2 regions of the Paenibacillus sp. P5_B5 genome follow, and region 2 is predicted to be linked to the other one. Evidence: riboswitches for the same ligand, from Rfam matches in the RefSeq annotation. Region 2 holds a riboswitch; the other holds the start of a gene.

Region 1 (8,494 bases), on a different contig from region 2:
AGGAGCTAGTCTTGCCATCATATAATTGGCATTCAGAACGGCGTATTCGGATACTTTGCGTAAGCCATCTGGACCTAGTGTGCGCATATAAGTATAAGCACGAACGAGTATACCGAAGTTGCCATAGAAGCTCTTTACTCGGCCGATAGACTCTGGGTAGTTATATTCAAAATAATATTGTCCAGCTTCGTTACGTTCGACCATTGGTGTTGGTAGGAACGGAATTAATAAGGATTTCACACCTACTGGGCCAGCTCCTGGACCACCGCCACCATGTGGTGTGCTCATCGTTTTGTGCAAATTAAGGTGAACGACATCAAAGCCCATATCACCTGGACGTGTAAGCCCCATAATGGCATTCGTATTCGCTCCATCGTAATAAAGCAGTCCGCCTGCTTCATGTACAACAGCTGCAATTTCAGTGATTTGTTCTTCAAATAAACCTAGCGTATTCGGATTTGTTAACATGAGTGCTGCTGTATCAGATCCGACTGCTTTCTTCAGTTCATCTATATTCACAAGTCCACGGTCGTTGGATTTAATGGTAACTGTCTCAAAGCCTGCAACAGTAGCACTAGCAGGATTGGTTCCATGGGCTGAGTCAGGAACGATTACCTTGGTCCGTTTATCTCCACGACTCTCGTGATAGGCCTTAATCATCATAAGTCCAGTCCATTCACCATGGGCGCCGGCTGCAGGCTGAAGTGTGACACGATCCATGCCTGTAAGTGCAGCAAGGTCTTGCTGTAAGTTATAGAGCAATTCAAGTGCACCTTGGATGGACTCTTCTGGTTGGTAAGGGTGGATCTTAGCAAAGCCAGGGAAACGAGCCACATCTTCATTAATTTTGGGATTGTATTTCATCGTACAAGAACCCAGCGGATAGAATCCGTTATCGATACCGAAGTTACGACGGGACAACGCTGTATAGTGACGAATGACATCCACTTCAGATACTTCAGGTAGCTCAGCAGGCTGTTGTCTTTGGAATTTCGCAGGAATGAGATCATTAAGCTGTTGCTCTGGAACATCACAAACAGGTAGGGAGTAGCCTACGCGGCCAGGGTGACTAAGCTCGAATATTAGCGCTTTATCGTGCTTAATTGCAGGAATAGATTCAGTAGCAAGCTGTGTCATTACACGAGCACCTCCAAGCATTCGATAAATTGATCAATTTCTTCTTTGGAACGTTGTTCAGTAACTGCAATCAGCATGTGCCCTGCAAGTTCAGGGAAAGCCTTATCTATTTGATAACCTCCGATGAAGCCTGATTGAAGTAATTTGGAATTCAATTGCTGTACGTCAGTTCCTTCTGGCAATTTAACGAGGAACTCATTAAAGAAGCTGCTTTCGTAAGCAAGTGATAGCTTATTTGAAGCTGCAATACGTGAAGCGGCATAGTGAGCCTTCTGTACGTTAAGCGTAGCAACTTCTTGGATTCCGCTCTTACCAAGCGTTGATAGGTACACAGACGCGCATAGAGCGAGAAGGGCTTGGTTCGAGCAGATGTTCGAAGTCGCCTTCTCACGGCGGATATGTTGTTCACGCGCTTGCAGCGTGAGAACAAATCCACGCTTGCCGCTGTGATCGACGGTTTGACCGACGATGCGCCCTGGCATACGGCGCATCCATTTGTCAGCGACGGCGAAGTAGCCGCAAGTTGGGCCCCCAAGCGAAGCTGGGATCCCTAGTGGCTGGCAATCGCCGACGACGATATCAGCGCCGAGCTTGCCCGGCGCTTCAAGCAGCCCTAGCGTGAGCGGATTCGCGCTTACGACAAGCAAGGCGCCCGCGTCATGCGCGAGCGGCTCGAATGCCGCTAGGTCTTCCAGTACGCCGAAGAAATTCGGCGACTGTACGATGACAGCGGCAGTGTCCGCGTCCAGCTTGGACGCGAGGTCGGCTGCGCTTGTGATGCCTTGCTCACAAGCGATCTCTACGACGTCGAGGCCAAGGCCTCTTGCCGACGTCGCCAAGATTTGGCGCGCTTCCGGATGGACAGCGCGGGAGACGAGCAGGCGCTTACGCTTTGTAGCGCCGCAAGCAAGTGCACCGGCCTCCGCAAGCGCCGTCGGCCCGTCGTACATCGAAGCATTCGCTACAGCCATACCTGTTAGTTCACAGATATAAGATTGAAATTCGAATATGGCTTGTAATTCACCTTGGCTGATTTCAGGCTGATAAGGTGTGTATGCTGTATAGAATTCAGAACGTGAAATTACATGATTAATAACTACTGGTAGATGGTGATCATAGATACCAGCTCCTAAGAAAGAAGCATATTGATCAAAATCAGCATTCTTACCAGATAATTTACGCATATAGCGTAGGAGTGCACCTTCATCAAGTGCTTCAGCTACGTTCAAACGTCCTTGGAACCTTACTTCTTCCGGAATATCTGCAAATAATTCGTCAATGGATTGAATGCCAATCGTTTCTAGCATTTGTTGTTCATCTTGCTCAGTCATCGGTAAATAACGATGTTTCATGTCGTAAGTTCTCCCCCTAGTTAAATAAATTCTAGTACATGCGGCCCTAGCATCTTTAAGCGTGGTACGACGAAAGAATAGGGATTTCTAACCTTTCGGACTTGATTTATAAAAAGGTGTTGCCACCACTTTAGCTCTAACCATTGAACCTCTAATCTCAACATCGACTTCTGTCTCCAGAGCAGAGTAGGAGGAGTCTAGTAAAGCAAGGCCAATATTCTTCTTAAGCGTTGGGGATTGCGTACCTGTTGTTACTTCACCAATCTGCTTGCCATCAGTGGAATAAACAGGGTAGTGGCTCCGCGGAATTCCGCGACCGATCATTTCAATGCCTACAAGCTTGCGAGGGATCCCATTTAACTTCTGCGCTGCTAGAGCTTCGCGTCCATTAAACTCAGCCTTGTCTAATTTAACAAAGAAGGAAAGCCCTGCTTCAAGCGGTGTAATGCTCTTAGATAATTCTTGCCCATAGAGTGGCAGTCTGGCTTCAAAACGAAGTGTATCCCGCGCTCCAAGTCCCACAGGGAGTAGACCATCAGGTTCTCCAGCTTCCAGAAGCTTCTTCCAGAGTGTAATTGCATCTGCTTCGTCAATATACATCTCAAAACCATCTTCACCGGTGTATCCAGTACGTGATACGAGTGCTTTCACACCTGCGATTTGCACATTCTCGTAAAAACGGAATGTTTTTAATTCGCTTAGAGGTGTATCCGTAAGCTTACTTAAAATTTGGATAGCATGAGGTCCTTGTAAAGCTAGTAAAGCAGTATCGTCTGAGATGTTGTTTAAGCGAACATCTCCTTGTAAATTTTCTTGCATCCATTCGATATCCTTATCGATGTTGGAGGCGTTAATAACAAGCATGTAAGCATCCTCACTCATGCGATAGACAAGTAGGTCATCAACAACACCGCCGTCTGGGTAGCACATGAGCGTATATTGACATTGACCATTATGCAGTTTTGATACATCGTTGGTAGTAAGCTGCTGCAAGTATGCAATGGAGTCACTACCTGAGACTAATACTTCCCCCATATGAGAAACGTCAAATAAACCAGCCTGCTCTCGAACTGCAGTATGCTCCTTCTGAATCCCAGCGAATTGAACAGGAAGCTCCCATCCACCAAAATCTATTACACGAGCATCGTAATCCGAGTAAATCGGAAATAGGGGCGTTCTTTTTAGCACCGGAATCACCTTCACTTTACTTTTTTTAGTCAATAAAAAAAGAGCAAAAAGCGCGCATGCGAGATGCGATCTTTTTGCCCTGTCCTTTGTACCTGAGAGTGTCCCTACGCACATGTTTAAATGCGTCAAGTTTCCCCATGGGTGTTTACTTGATCTGTTATCAAGCAAAGCTCTCCAGAGATGCGTCCTATACAAGTCCTTTTGCCTGAGAGATTCACCCGTTTTGGGGCTTACTCCTTCGGCGTTACGTTTGTCGTAATCTCTCCCTGTATGATCATCCGCAATATTTATTTGAATCTTATAAAAATTTTGTTGAACAAATAACTACTCTCTATATTTACGATTACCAGAACATTTTGTCAATACCTGAAACACATATAACTTGACTTTATTGTTTTATTTGATTTAACCTTATATCGAAATCACAAAACGGAGGCGGATTAAAATGAGTGAAGTATCATCAAAACTATTATACTCGAAAGAGCATGAATGGGTAGAAGTTTTATCGGATACAAAGGTTAGAATTGGAATTACAGATTTTGCTCAACATCAGCTTGGAGATATCGTATTTGTTGAATTGCCAGAAATTGGTGCGAAGGTTGCACAAGATGATAGTGTTGGAAGTGTGGAATCGGTTAAGACGGTTTCGGATATTTATTGCCCTGTAGGAGGCAAGATTGCAGCTGTTAACAGTGCGCTAGAAGATGCTCCTGAGCTAGTCAACAGCAGTCCTTATGGCGATGGCTGGATGATTGAGGTTGAATTGAGTGGCCCAGAAGCACTTGAAGGATTGCTTACGGCGGCTGAATATGAAGCTTTTACAAAAGGATAAGAATTGATACTATTCGCTACATAGTTTAATATGGAGTTAAGGCACATTTGGTGTTTACCTAATGTGTCTTAACTTTTTTTTTATGAAAGAAGGATAGCCTCAATTATGAACAACGAAGCCAAATCAGTCAGTCATTCAAGATCCGTTTATACGGATATTATATTGCCAGGACAGACCAATTATCATGGAACTGTTTTTGGTGGACAGTTACTTCAATCTGTTGATAAGGTTGCAACAATTGCAGCCATGCGTCATAGTCAACGTGGAGTCGTTACAGCTTCTTGTGAAGCTCAGTTTCTATGCCCAGTTGGACTTGGAGAAGCGATTGAGTTAACTGCATCCGTGATTTATACACATCGGTCATCCATGGAAATTCAAGTTATTGGACAAGTTGAAAATTTACACACAGGCGTTAAGAAAGAAGCACTAATTGTTTTATTAACTTTCGTTGGACTAGGTGAGAATGATAAACCGACACCAGTTCCAGCTGTTATTCCCGAAACGAAAGAGGAAGAACGTTTATTTAAGCTTGGCGAAGAACGGTATCAGGAGCGCAAGCGCAAACGCGCTGCTATGCAGTAGTTCTGAACTATAATGATTTCACTCCAATTCATACCTTGAAATGTTTTCAAAGGTGAATTGGAGTTTTTTAATTTGGATATGGAAAAATAGTCTAATTCATGCTAATATTATTCCGAGTAAACAGATGTGATAACTATAGTATTGTCCGTTTAGTAAGTGCCGACATAGGCTAATGCAATGGGGTCAATCGCCCAAACACACATAGGAAGGGTGTGCTTGCTATTCGGGTTCGTAAACGATACGTTAACTTTGGCGTGTGTGGTAAATATATTCTTTGTTTAATTGTATTCATTGTTTTAACCGCATGCGAGTTTAATTCAACCAATGGGCAAGGTTACCAGGATAAAGGTCAATCGAACCCAGATAAGCCTTCCAAATCCATAGAATTGATTCATGTTTCCTTTGATTCTACACGAGAATTATTTCGTGATGTGAACACCTCATTCGCTGCTGATTGGTTAGCCCAAACTGGGGAGAAGGTCACAGTTAGACAATCTCATGGTGGTTCTGGTAAGCAAGCTCGCACAGTCAATGACGGATTACAAGCAGATGTTGTGTCACTAGCCTTGTCGTATGATTTGGATCGCGTGAAATCTGCTGGTTTAGTGGATAAGGACTGGCGAACTAAATTTCCTACTGGTGCATCACCATTTACTTCGACAATCGTATTTCTTGTTCGTGAGGGAAATCCGAAGCAGATTCGAGACTGGGATGACTTAACAAAGCCAGGAATAAAGGTCATTACTCCAAATCCCAAAACGTCTGGTGGTGCAAGATGGAACTATATGGGTGCATGGGGGTATGCGCTGCAGACATCTAGCGGTGATGAAGCCAAAGCTAAAGAGTTTGTGACGAAGCTTTATCAGAATGTACCCATCTTAGGCTCGGGCGCTCGTGACTCCATGACCACATTCTTAGAGCAAGAGATTGGTGATGTACTTATCGCTTGGGAGAGTGAAGCCTTGATGGCTGTTCATGAGCCAGGAAGACATGTTGAAATGGTTGCACCATCAATTTCTGTTAGCGCAGAACCAGTTGCAGCTGTAGTAGATCAAGTGGTTGACAATAAGGGAACACGTAAGGCTGCAGAAGCTTATTTGAATTACATGTATACCGAAAAAGTGCAACGGATTGCAGCTGAACATTATTTTCGCCCTCGCATGACTGGTGTTGCAGCAGAATATGTAAGTCAGTTTCCAACAATTAAGCTATTCTCTTTAGATGAACCTGATTATGGTGGCTGGGATAAGGTGCAGAAGAAGCATTTTGCAGACGGGGGCATATTTGATGAGATCTATGAAAACTAAGATTTCTGGCAGAGGGTCTAAGAAATCAATTTTGCCCGGCTTCGGATTATCGATGGGCTTTTCGATTACTTATCTTAGCTTATTCGTTCTGTTACCACTCGCTGCGATTTTTATCTATGCAGCAGGACTTACTTGGCATGAGTTTTGGAAAATTGCGACGACAGATCGAGTGCTTGCTTCGTATGCATTAAGCTTTGGGACTTCTTTCATTGCGGCAGTAATTAATGTCGTGTTTGGCTTTATCGTAGCGTGGGTCCTAACGCGTTATTCTTTCCCTGGTAAACGAATTATCGATGCATTAATCGATTTGCCATTTGCACTCCCTACAGCTGTTGCTGGCATTGCACTGACAACACTCTATGCACACAAAGGCTGGTTAGGTAGTTTTCTGGAGCCACTAGGTATTCAAGTTGCCTATGCACCTCTTGGGATTATCGTAGCCTTAACTTTTATAGGACTCCCGTTTGTTGTAAGAACTGTTCAACCTATTCTGCAAGAGCTTGATCCCGAAACGGAAGAAGCAGCTGCAAGTCTAGGAGCATCTAGGATACGTGTATTTATCCGAGTGCTATTACCTGAGTTATTTCCTGTTCTGTTAACAGGGTTTGCTCTTGCGTTTGCAAGGGGAGTTGGAGAGTATGGCTCCATCGTGTTTATCTCAGGAAATATGCCCATGCATACAGAAATTGCTCCGCTGCTTATCATGACAAAGCTCGAACAGTTTGATTTTGCAGGTGCAACAGCTATTTCGATTGTCATGCTCGTTGTATCCTTTGTCTTACTCCTGTTGACGAATTATATGCAAAGACGTGCGAGCAAGCGTCTAACAAACTAAAGGCCTAATGGTATGGAGGTGAAGCTATGGCGATCGCTCGCCCTATTCAAAAGGATCGCAACTTAGGCAAATGGGTTCTATTTGTAATTGCAGGTATGTTCCTGCTTGTCATGCTCATATTGCCGCTTCTAATGGTGTTTACGCAAGCATTATCGCAAGGAATAGGCATATTCTTCGACGCTTTGATCGATGAGAATGCTTGGGAAGCCATTAAATTAACGTTTAAGATTGCGGTCATAACAGTCCCGCTTAATGCATTGTTTGGTATCGCTGTGGCTTGGTCTTTATCTAAGTTCAGATTTCGTGGCAAAAGCTTGTTAATGACACTAATCGACCTGCCTCTTGCGGTATCACCCGTCATTGCTGGATTCGCTATTGTCTTATTATTCGGAATAAGGGGATGGTTTGGGCCTTGGTTAACAGCGCATGGTATCCAGATTATTTTTGCACTTCCAGGAATGGTTCTTGCTACTATATTTGTGACAGTTCCGCTCGTGGCAAGGGAATTAGTTCCTTTGATGCAGTCGCAAGGTACACAGGAGGAAGAGGTTGCTGCAACGCTTGGAGCGAAGGGGTGGCGAATTTTCTGGAAAGTAACATTGCCGAACATCAAATGGGGATTAATTTATGGGATATTACTGTGTAATGCAAGAGCGATAGGTGAGTTTGGCGCTGTCTCAGTTGTTTCCGGACATATTCAGGGACTAACGAATACAGTCCCCTTGCATATTCAGATTTTGTACAATGAGTATCAGTATACTGCCTCGTTTGCGATCGCTTCTCTGCTAGTTTTATTTGCAGTTATGACGATGATGATCAAAAGCTTGGTTGAATGGAAAGCTGAGCGAACGCAGCAATTACTGAAAGAAAGCGGGGAACTTTAGGATGCATATCGAAGTTCGTGGTCTTACGAAGCAGTTCGGTACCCACTTAGCAGCTAATCAGGTGTCTTTTGAGATTAATAATGGAAAATTAATAGGATTTCTGGGTCCAAGTGGTGGTGGTAAGACAACAATTCTCCGCATATTAGCTGGACTTGAACATCCAGATGAGGGTGAAATATTTTTTGATGGTATACGGGTAAATGATTTGACGCCTCAGCAGCGACATATTGGATTCGTTTTTCAGAATTATGCCTTGTTTAAGCATATGACAGTGAAGGAGAATATCGCCTTTGGACTTCGGGTTCAGAAGCGTTCCAAGGAGCAAATAAATAAACGGGTGAATGAGTTATTAGATTTAACGGGGCTAACAGGCCTAG
Region 2 (8,494 bases):
AAATTGCTGAAATGGTCGGTTTCAACAGCAACGTTCACTTTGCGATCGTATTTAATAAATATGTCGGTATGTCTCCCAAAGAGTTTCGCAAGGCGTATAGTTAATTTTGATTAATAAAAGTAAATAATATTAAACACTGTCATGGTAGCACTAGGATGTAAACACTATAAAGTAAAAGAATAATAAACGAATCATGATCCTAATAATTTTATTACCCTATTGGAACCGTTACCATATAAACAGGAACACAAAAGGTCAACTAGGGGGAACGAAAAAGATGAAAAAGAAATTTTCTATGCTTCTGATTGTTATGCTCGTCATGTCAATCGCTTTAATCGGCTGCGGTAAGAAAGAAACCGAATCTGCTGATTCCACTGATAAAACAGGCAAAGCGACCACCGTTACACTCGGCTTCTGGGGAACGGCTCAGGATTTGAAAATTTATCAACAAGCAGCAAAAGACATCAAGGATGTGTATCCAAATATAAATCTTGAAATCAAGCAGTACCCAAGCAGTGAGCAGTTCTGGAGTACGCTTCCGGGTGAGATCGCAGCTGGCGTGGCGCCAGATTTAATCAAAACTACTAACGAAGGCGCACCAGAATATATTAATAAAGGCTTATTTGCTCCGATGGATGATTTGATTGAGCCTGCTGGCGTTGATTTGTCACTATATAATGGGCTTGACATCTATAAAGTAGACGGAAAGCAATACGGTCTGCCAATCAGTACAACACCGGCGATGTTCCTGATCAATGAGGGCAAGTGGAAAGAAGCGGGGCTTGGCGAGTATCCAAAAACATGGGAAGACGTTCAAGTTGCTGCGAAGAAATTGACATCAAAAGATCAACACGGCATTGTAATTAACCTTGATGCGTTTCATATTACCAACTATGTGAAGAGTTATGGCGGCGGTTGGGGTTATGGTAAAACGATCAACTCCCCAGAAAACGTCCAGGCACTAGAAAAGATTTTAGAAATGTATAAAGATGGTTCAGCTGTCACTCCGAAGTCGCTTGGATTTGGCTGGGACGGTGAAGTATTTGCCAACAAACAAGCTGCAATGAGTACAGGCGGTTTTTGGTACAAAGGTTATTTGAAAGATGCAAATCCGGATCTGAAATATGTAGCTGTCCCTGTTCCTGAAGGAAACGGTCATCATGGCAGCACAATGTCCTCTGAGGCTTATGTCATCCTAAAAGATGCGAAGAACAAAACAGAGACGATGCAAGCGATTTATTACTTGGCAGGGGAAAAAGTATTATCCGAATTTATGAAGGTAGGTTTCAACCCAGCTCTAAAATCGTTGACTCCTAAATACTTTGATGAGAACCCAGAGTTTAAAGCTGTTGAGCCTGCACTTGAGTACAGTACAGCTTTTGAATATCCGATTGAAACCAAGAAATTCACGGATGAGTTGGTGAAGCAGCTAGAAGATTCGGTTCTTGGCGGAAATAACAAATCGGCTCAGGAAATTCTTGACGGTCTTCAAGAGCAGTTCAAATAGTCTTTTTTGAGACAAGCTGTTTTCGCTTTGGATAAAGCGGAAACAGCTTTAAAAAACCCTATAATTATTATGTTTTGGGTACTTGAGGAGGGGTAACATGTCTAATTCCTTAAATGACAGCGCGTCTTTACAAGCAGATCGTCATAAGAAACAATCTTGGTTCCGATCTATTACTGATTCAGATAATAAGTTGGGATGGCTGTTCGTCCTGCCTTTTTTAATTTTGTGGGTATGGTGGTTTTTCATTCCTTTTATTGAGTCCTTTATTAGAAGCTTCCAGGACATGAACTTTGCAGCAATGGATCAGGCAAAATTTATTGGACTGGAAAACTATACACAGATTTTGCAAGATAAAGATTTTTTTCAGGCAGTTCTTCATTCTTTGGAAATTGTACTTATCGCCGTACCTGTTCAGACCATTCTGGGTCTCTTGATGGCTATGCTGGTAAATCAGAATCTCAAAGGAAAGGGCATATTCAGAACCATTTTCTTTATCCCGTATATTACTTCGCAAATTGCCATAACTACAGTATTTATGATGCTGTTTAAAAAAGGAACATTTGTGACGGAGTTTTTCGGTCTTTTTGGTTTCGGGAACGTAACTTGGTATGCTGACACACACTATGCTTTGATGTTTGTCATCATTTTGTTTATTTTCCAACAAGCCGGCTTCACTATGATCGTATACTTATCCGCACTTCAAGAAGTGCCTAAGGATTTATACGAAGCTGGTGATATTGACGGAGCCTCCAAATGGGCTAAATTCCGTTACATTACAGTACCATACTTGAAGCCGATTTCATTTTTCATCATATCTGTCTCAACAATTCTCGGATTTCAAATTTATGACCAAATTGCCGCAATCTCCAGATATGGTGCGCTAGGTTCACCTGCTGGAGCGACAAGCACAGTGGTCACCTACTTCTATCAGCACGGGATTCGTTACATGAACATCGGTTACGGAAGTGCGGCCGTCGTCATCTTCTTTTTCATTATCATGTTCATTACGTTCTTGCAAAAAAAATTCCTAGACGATAAGGAGTGAAAACCGTGAAAGCCAAAAAAAGCTTAACACTGTTCGTTAATTACACCATTATTATCGTGCTGGGTTGCATATTTATTCTTCCTTTTCTATATACCTTGTACACGTCGTTTGTGCCTATGAGTGGCGTAAATAAGTTGATCAGCATTTCCGACTGGACATTTGATAATTACAGAACGTACTTTACAAATGATGCTTATAACGTTCCGAGATGGTTTATAAATACCGTTATTATGACTGGGGCAGTCATTATCGGTAACATGATTATTAACCCATTAACCGGCTTTGCATTAGCAAAGCTAAATTTTAAAGGGAAAAAGCTGGTCTATTGGATCGTCGTCGCATCGATGATGGTTCCTTATCACATGATATTAATACCCGTTTATGTAAATATGGCTAAACTGGGATGGCTTAATACCTTTTGGGCCTTAACCATTCCGTTTCTATACCAGAGCTTGTATATTTTCATGCTTAGACAATTTTTCGTTTCCGTTCCCAATGATTTTATTGAAGCAGCCCGAATAGATGGCTTGTCGAAAATGGGTGCCTTCTGGCGAATTGTTTATCCTTTGGCACGTTCTCCATTAATTACCGTGTCCATTCTAACTTTTGCAGGAACCTGGAACAGCTACCTGATTCCAAGTACACTGGCGAATACACCTAAAATGTATGTCCTTGTTGTTGGTCTAAACAGTGTAAAAGATGCCGTTTTTGAGAATACACCGCTTATTATGGCAGGGGTTGTGTTATCTACTTTACCGATTCTCGTTTTCTTCTTCTTATTCCAGAAGCAATATATTGAAGGAATATCGAGTTCCGGTATTAAAGGATAAGGAGATGATGATATGGAGTGTGTAAATATAAGACAAGATTATCCAAGACCGCAATTTGAAAGATCCTCTTGGATCAATCTGAATGGTGAATGGGATTTTGCATTCGGCGATCAGGTGGCAGCATCTGGAGAACAAATGGGTCATGATTCGTTCACACACAAAATTCATGTGCCGTTTGCTTACCAAGCGGCTCTGAGCGGAATTGGTGAAACGCAATTTCATAACATCGTTTGGTATCGCAGAACGTTCGATTTTACTGAACAGATGGTGAATAAAAGAACCATTTTACATTTTGGTGCGGTCGATTATCGGGCTTGGGTATGGGTTAACGGTAAATGGGCTGGTTATCATGAAGGCGGGCATACGCCATTCAGTCTGGAGATTACTGGGCTGCTGAACCGTGAAAGTAACACGATTGTAGTTAAAGTGGAAGACTTCAATGAAGATATGTCGTTGCCTCGAGGCAAGCAATATTGGAAGCCGCAATCCGAGCATATTTTCTATACCGCAACTACAGGAATTTGGCAATCTGTATGGCTTGAATGCGTATCTTCAACTTATTTAAAGAATGTTAAATATACACCTGATATCGATCAGGATGAAATTCACATAGCATTAGATGTCGATGGGCTGGATGACAGTAAAGAGACGTCTGTTCAAGTTCACATTTCTTTTAACGGACGGAAGGTTTCCCAAGATATTTTCTTTATCAACAGCAGGGAAGAAGCAAGAAGCATTAAGCTGAGAAATATCAACAGTACTGAAGAAGGTATTTTATGGAGTCCAGAAAATCCTAATCTATACGATGTGGAATATGTCGTGTATGTAGATGGACAAGAAGTAGATCGGGTAAGCAGCTATTTTGGCATGCGGAAAATCTCTATTGAGAATGGACAGATTTTGCTGAATAACCGTCCGTATTATATGAAAATGGTGCTCGATCAAGGGTATTTTCCTGGAGGACTTCTTACGGCTCCGTCTGACGATATGCTACGGCGGGATGTTGAGCTTACCAAATCGATGGGCTTTAATGGTGCTCGCAAGCATCAGAAAATTGAGGATCCTCGCTATCTATATTGGTGTGATCGTTTGGGACTGCTTGTTTGGGGGGAAATGGCGAGCTCTTTCCAGTACTCCAATAACTATGTACGTCAAATGACACAAGAATGGCAGGAAGCGATTGAAAGAGATTATAACCATCCATGTATTGTTGCTTGGGTGCCGCTTAATGAAAGTTGGGGTTTTAGAAACATTAACGTCGATGCCAAACAGCAAGCACATTCTTTGACGATGTATCATTTAACCAAATCGCTTGATTCCACCCGTTTAGTAATGTCGAACGATGGCTGGGAGCATACTTGTTCGGATATTTGTACGATTCATGATTATGAGTATGATGAACAGGTATTGAATGACAGGTATGCAAATACGAAAGTAACAGAGCAAGCTCCTGCGACACGAACCGTTTACGCTACGGGCTTCGCTTATCATAATGAACCCATTATCGTTTCTGAGTTTGGTGGTATAGCTTTCAAGACACATGCTCAAGAAGGCTGGGGATACTCAGGGGCAGACAGCGAGGAAGATTTCTTGCGGCGAATAACAGCCGTTATTCGACCGCTCTTGCAATCGCCTGTTGTTCAGGGATATTGTTATACTCAATTTACAGATGTCGAGCAGGAAGTTAACGGCTTGCTTACTTATGATCGCCAGCCTAAAGTCCCGATCGAAGTGATTAAGGCAATCAATGAAGGACGGTTTTCCTGATTTGAGCATGAAGAAAGATAGATGATATGCGACGACCGTTTCTCGGTATTCTACCGGGGAGCGGTCGTTTTATTTAGTGATATAGAATTTATAACATTCGTCTAATAAATTCTAAGTATCACCTTAAGAAACGCTCCGTCTTTTAAAGACGGCGAAACCGTTTCTTCTTGGTCTTTATTCAAATTATTGTTTAACGCATAATATTTATTGACAAACGATAAATAAATCTCTAATATAAGGTATGAAATTACTATCCATGAAAGTTGAGGTTCCCAAAATGAATAGAAATGTGAGTGCCAAAGTAATTAACATCCTCGTAATAGCTGGTATAGCTATCACCCTGTTAGGGCTCTTAGCTACACCACTCGTGCTGACGGCTTTTCTTAAAAGTGCGTTCTTCATATTAGATCAAGGATTGGTAACGGCTATAACAAGTTGTATCTATCTATGCGCAGTTCCGTATCTGATTGCTTTATTTAATTTAAAGAAGATCTGCAGAATTGTTGTGAGAAACAATCCTTTTACATTTGATACAGCCAAGGCTTTAAAAATCATATCGATCTGCGCCTTTAGTGAGATCGTACTGTTTAATGGATGTTCCATTTACTTGGTGTACGCTCATGATGTGTTCTTATATGCGATGACTATTATGCCTATGATAATCGTTACCTTTATCTCTCTGGCTATTGGCTTTTTAGGCTTGACTTTATCGCAATTGTTTGAGCAAGCAACAAGAATTAAAGAGGAAAATGACCAAACTATATAATGAGGGATGATGGATGTGGCAATTATAGTAAATCTGGATGTGATGATGGCCAAAAGAAAGATTAGCTCCACTGAGCTATCGAATAGATTAGGCATAACGATGGCTAACCTGTCCATCTTGAAAACGAATAAAGCCAAAGCGATTCGTTTCTCAACCCTTGAAGCTGTGTGTCAAATCTTGAAATGTCAGCCTGGAGATATTTTAGAATATGTAGAAGATGAAGAAGATGAAGAAGATGAAAAAGATGAAAAAGATGAGGAGAAAGGTTAATAGCTTGAGCATATTGCATAAGTCATTGCGGAATTCTAGATAGTTCACTATAATATATGCACAACTTCATAAACTGGATGAAGGATACGGGAGACAGACGGCAGTCTGGCCGAAGGGGCAAAACTCTCAGGCGTTTGCATCAATTCTAAAAGAGTAGAATGCAAGCAGGACCGTATACGGACAGAACTCTGGAGAGACTCCGCTTGAAGCGGGGCACCGAAGGGGCAAGACGTGTCAAACGCACGTCCAAACTCTCAGGTAAAAGGACAGGGATTGCAGATGTGATGTATCATGATTCGTATTCGTGATATCTATTATTTGTGTTCTGCAAAAACGTCCCCAGAGTCAAATCCATCGATTTGACTCTTTTTTTGTCGCAATACGCACCAAGATGAAGCAGAAATGGGGAATAGGAAATGAATGTGTTGGAACAATGGTTAAAAAGTGTGGATCAATTTGTATGGGGGCCGCCGCTCCTTGTGTTGCTCGTGGGAACGGGAATCTATTTCACGATCCGTCTCGGTTTACTTCAAGTGATACGTTTACCGCTGGCCCTCAAACTCATATTCACCGCCAAGAACGAAGGGAAAGGTGATGTTACCAGCTTCGGCGCACTCGCAACGGCTCTGGCCGCAACAATTGGAACGGGAAACATCGTAGGCGTAGCGACCGCGATTCAAATGGGTGGACCGGGAGCTTTGTTCTGGATGTGGCTGGCTGCTTTCTTTGGCATGGCGACCAAATACGCCGAAGGGGTGCTGGCCGTAAAATACCGGAAGCTGGACGCGAATGGACAAGTAACCGGAGGCCCGATGATATATATTGAACAAGGTTTGGGCAAGAAGTTTAAACCGCTGGCTGTATTTTTTGCTGTAAGCGGGGTGTTGGTCGCATTATTCGGAATCGGCACTTTCCCGCAAGTCAACGCCATTGCATCATCCGCTAAGTCCAGTTTGGGCATTCCGGCTGCGGTAACTGCCATTGTGTTGACCGTGTTGACGGCATTGGTGACCCTAGGAGGGCTTAAAAATATCACAAGGGTGACGACGAAAATAGTTCCTATCATGGCTATCGTCTATGTATTAGCTACTGGTTTCGTTCTAATAGTCTTCGCTGACCAGATTCCGTCTGCATTGGCGCTCGTATTGCAGAGCGCGTTCACCCCGGCTGCGGCGGGCGGCGGTTTTCTCGGCGCTACGGTTATGATGGCCATCCGTAACGGCATTGCAAGAGGCGTCTTTTCCAATGAATCCGGACTAGGCAGCGCGCCCATTGCAGCAGCCGCGGCTAAGGTCAAATGGCCTGCGGAGCAAGGTCTGGTATCCATGACGGGTACGTTTATAGATACGATTGTGGTATGCACATTGACCGGCCTGACTCTGATTGTAACCGGTACGTGGAACGGAACCGCGGTTGGAGCGGAGATGACGCAAGCCGCTTTTGATGCGGCGATGCCTTTTGGATCCCTGATCCTGATGATCTGTCTCTCGTTGTTTGCATTCACTACAATTCTGGGCTGGAATTATTACGGCGAACGCTGCATTGTCTACTTGTTCGGCGTCCGATCCATTCTTCCTTACCGCATCGTGTTTCTCGTCCTGGTAGGGCTCGGCGCATTCATCCAACTGGAAGCGATCTGGCTTCTTGCGGATATCGTGAATGGACTGATGGCACTGCCAAACTTGATTGCCTTACTTGGTTTGTCAGGAGTCGTGGTGGCGGAAACGCGTCTATATTTAGCGCATTTGAAACAAAGTTAGTTGCACATATAAAGGGATATCATGTGACGAGCGAAATATTCGTCAATGATATCCCTTTTTGTGCCTTGTGATATCCAAGATAGCGACAAACCGTTATCAAGTCCAACGCCATTGTTATTAGTGTTGGGTTTTTATCTTATGGTTCTTCTGGACAGTCTATTTAACATGTAGTTAAATATATAGGGTAAGAAAGCTGGCAACAAGAAAGGACATGATGATGAAAAAACGATGTATAGACATTCTTACGATTATGGTCGGAGCGTTGATCTTTGCCTTGGCCATCAATCTGTTTGTTATTCCAAATGAGTTTGGCGAAGGCGGGGTTACAGGGATTACCATCATTTCTTACTACCTTTTTGGATGGTCGCCAGGACTCATAAGCCTGATTTTGAATTCCATTTTATTAATTATCGGTTATAAATTTTTGGACAAGACAACGACGGTGTATACGATTATTGCGGTTGTATTCAATTCGCTTTTTTTATACTTAACAGAGGGCTGGCATATTGCCTCCGATGAACTTATGATCAACGCCGTATTCGGAGGAGT

Evidence for each region. A riboswitch is a leader RNA that binds a small molecule or an ion and turns the genes downstream of it on or off. The one in region 2 is predicted to bind glycine.
Region 1: it holds a riboswitch for glycine, as region 2 does, so the genes downstream of both, gcvT (glycine cleavage system aminomethyltransferase GcvT) here and AC1DOK_RS03455 (alanine/glycine:cation symporter family protein) in region 2, are expected to answer to the same signal.

Annotation. Positions count from the first base shown of each region.
Region 1 is NZ_JBFULK010000011.1:20,302-28,795, forward strand. It holds gene gcvPB (aminomethyl-transferring glycine dehydrogenase subunit GcvPB) at 1-1,137, opposite strand, end outside; gene gcvPA (aminomethyl-transferring glycine dehydrogenase subunit GcvPA) at 1,137-2,489, opposite strand; gene gcvT (glycine cleavage system aminomethyltransferase GcvT) at 2,577-3,683, opposite strand; glycine riboswitch at 3,755-3,857, opposite strand; glycine riboswitch at 3,861-3,955, opposite strand; gene gcvH (glycine cleavage system protein GcvH) at 4,123-4,509, shown strand; gene AC1DOK_RS15220 (acyl-CoA thioesterase) at 4,615-5,091, shown strand; gene AC1DOK_RS15225 (sulfate ABC transporter substrate-binding protein) at 5,304-6,398, shown strand; gene cysT (sulfate ABC transporter permease subunit CysT) at 6,388-7,233, shown strand; gene cysW (sulfate ABC transporter permease subunit CysW) at 7,260-8,117, shown strand; gene AC1DOK_RS15240 (sulfate/molybdate ABC transporter ATP-binding protein) at 8,119-8,494, shown strand, end outside.
Region 2 is NZ_JBFULK010000002.1:172,930-181,423, forward strand. It holds gene AC1DOK_RS03420 (response regulator transcription factor) at 1-104, shown strand, start outside; gene AC1DOK_RS03425 (ABC transporter substrate-binding protein) at 278-1,507, shown strand; gene AC1DOK_RS03430 (carbohydrate ABC transporter permease) at 1,605-2,552, shown strand; gene AC1DOK_RS03435 (carbohydrate ABC transporter permease) at 2,558-3,382, shown strand; gene AC1DOK_RS03440 (glycoside hydrolase family 2 protein) at 3,395-5,149, shown strand; gene AC1DOK_RS03445 (DUF2975 domain-containing protein) at 5,427-5,915, shown strand; gene AC1DOK_RS03450 (helix-turn-helix domain-containing protein) at 5,922-6,185, shown strand; glycine riboswitch at 6,364-6,465, shown strand; gene AC1DOK_RS03455 (alanine/glycine:cation symporter family protein) at 6,602-7,945, shown strand; gene AC1DOK_RS03460 (YitT family protein) at 8,163-8,494, shown strand, end outside.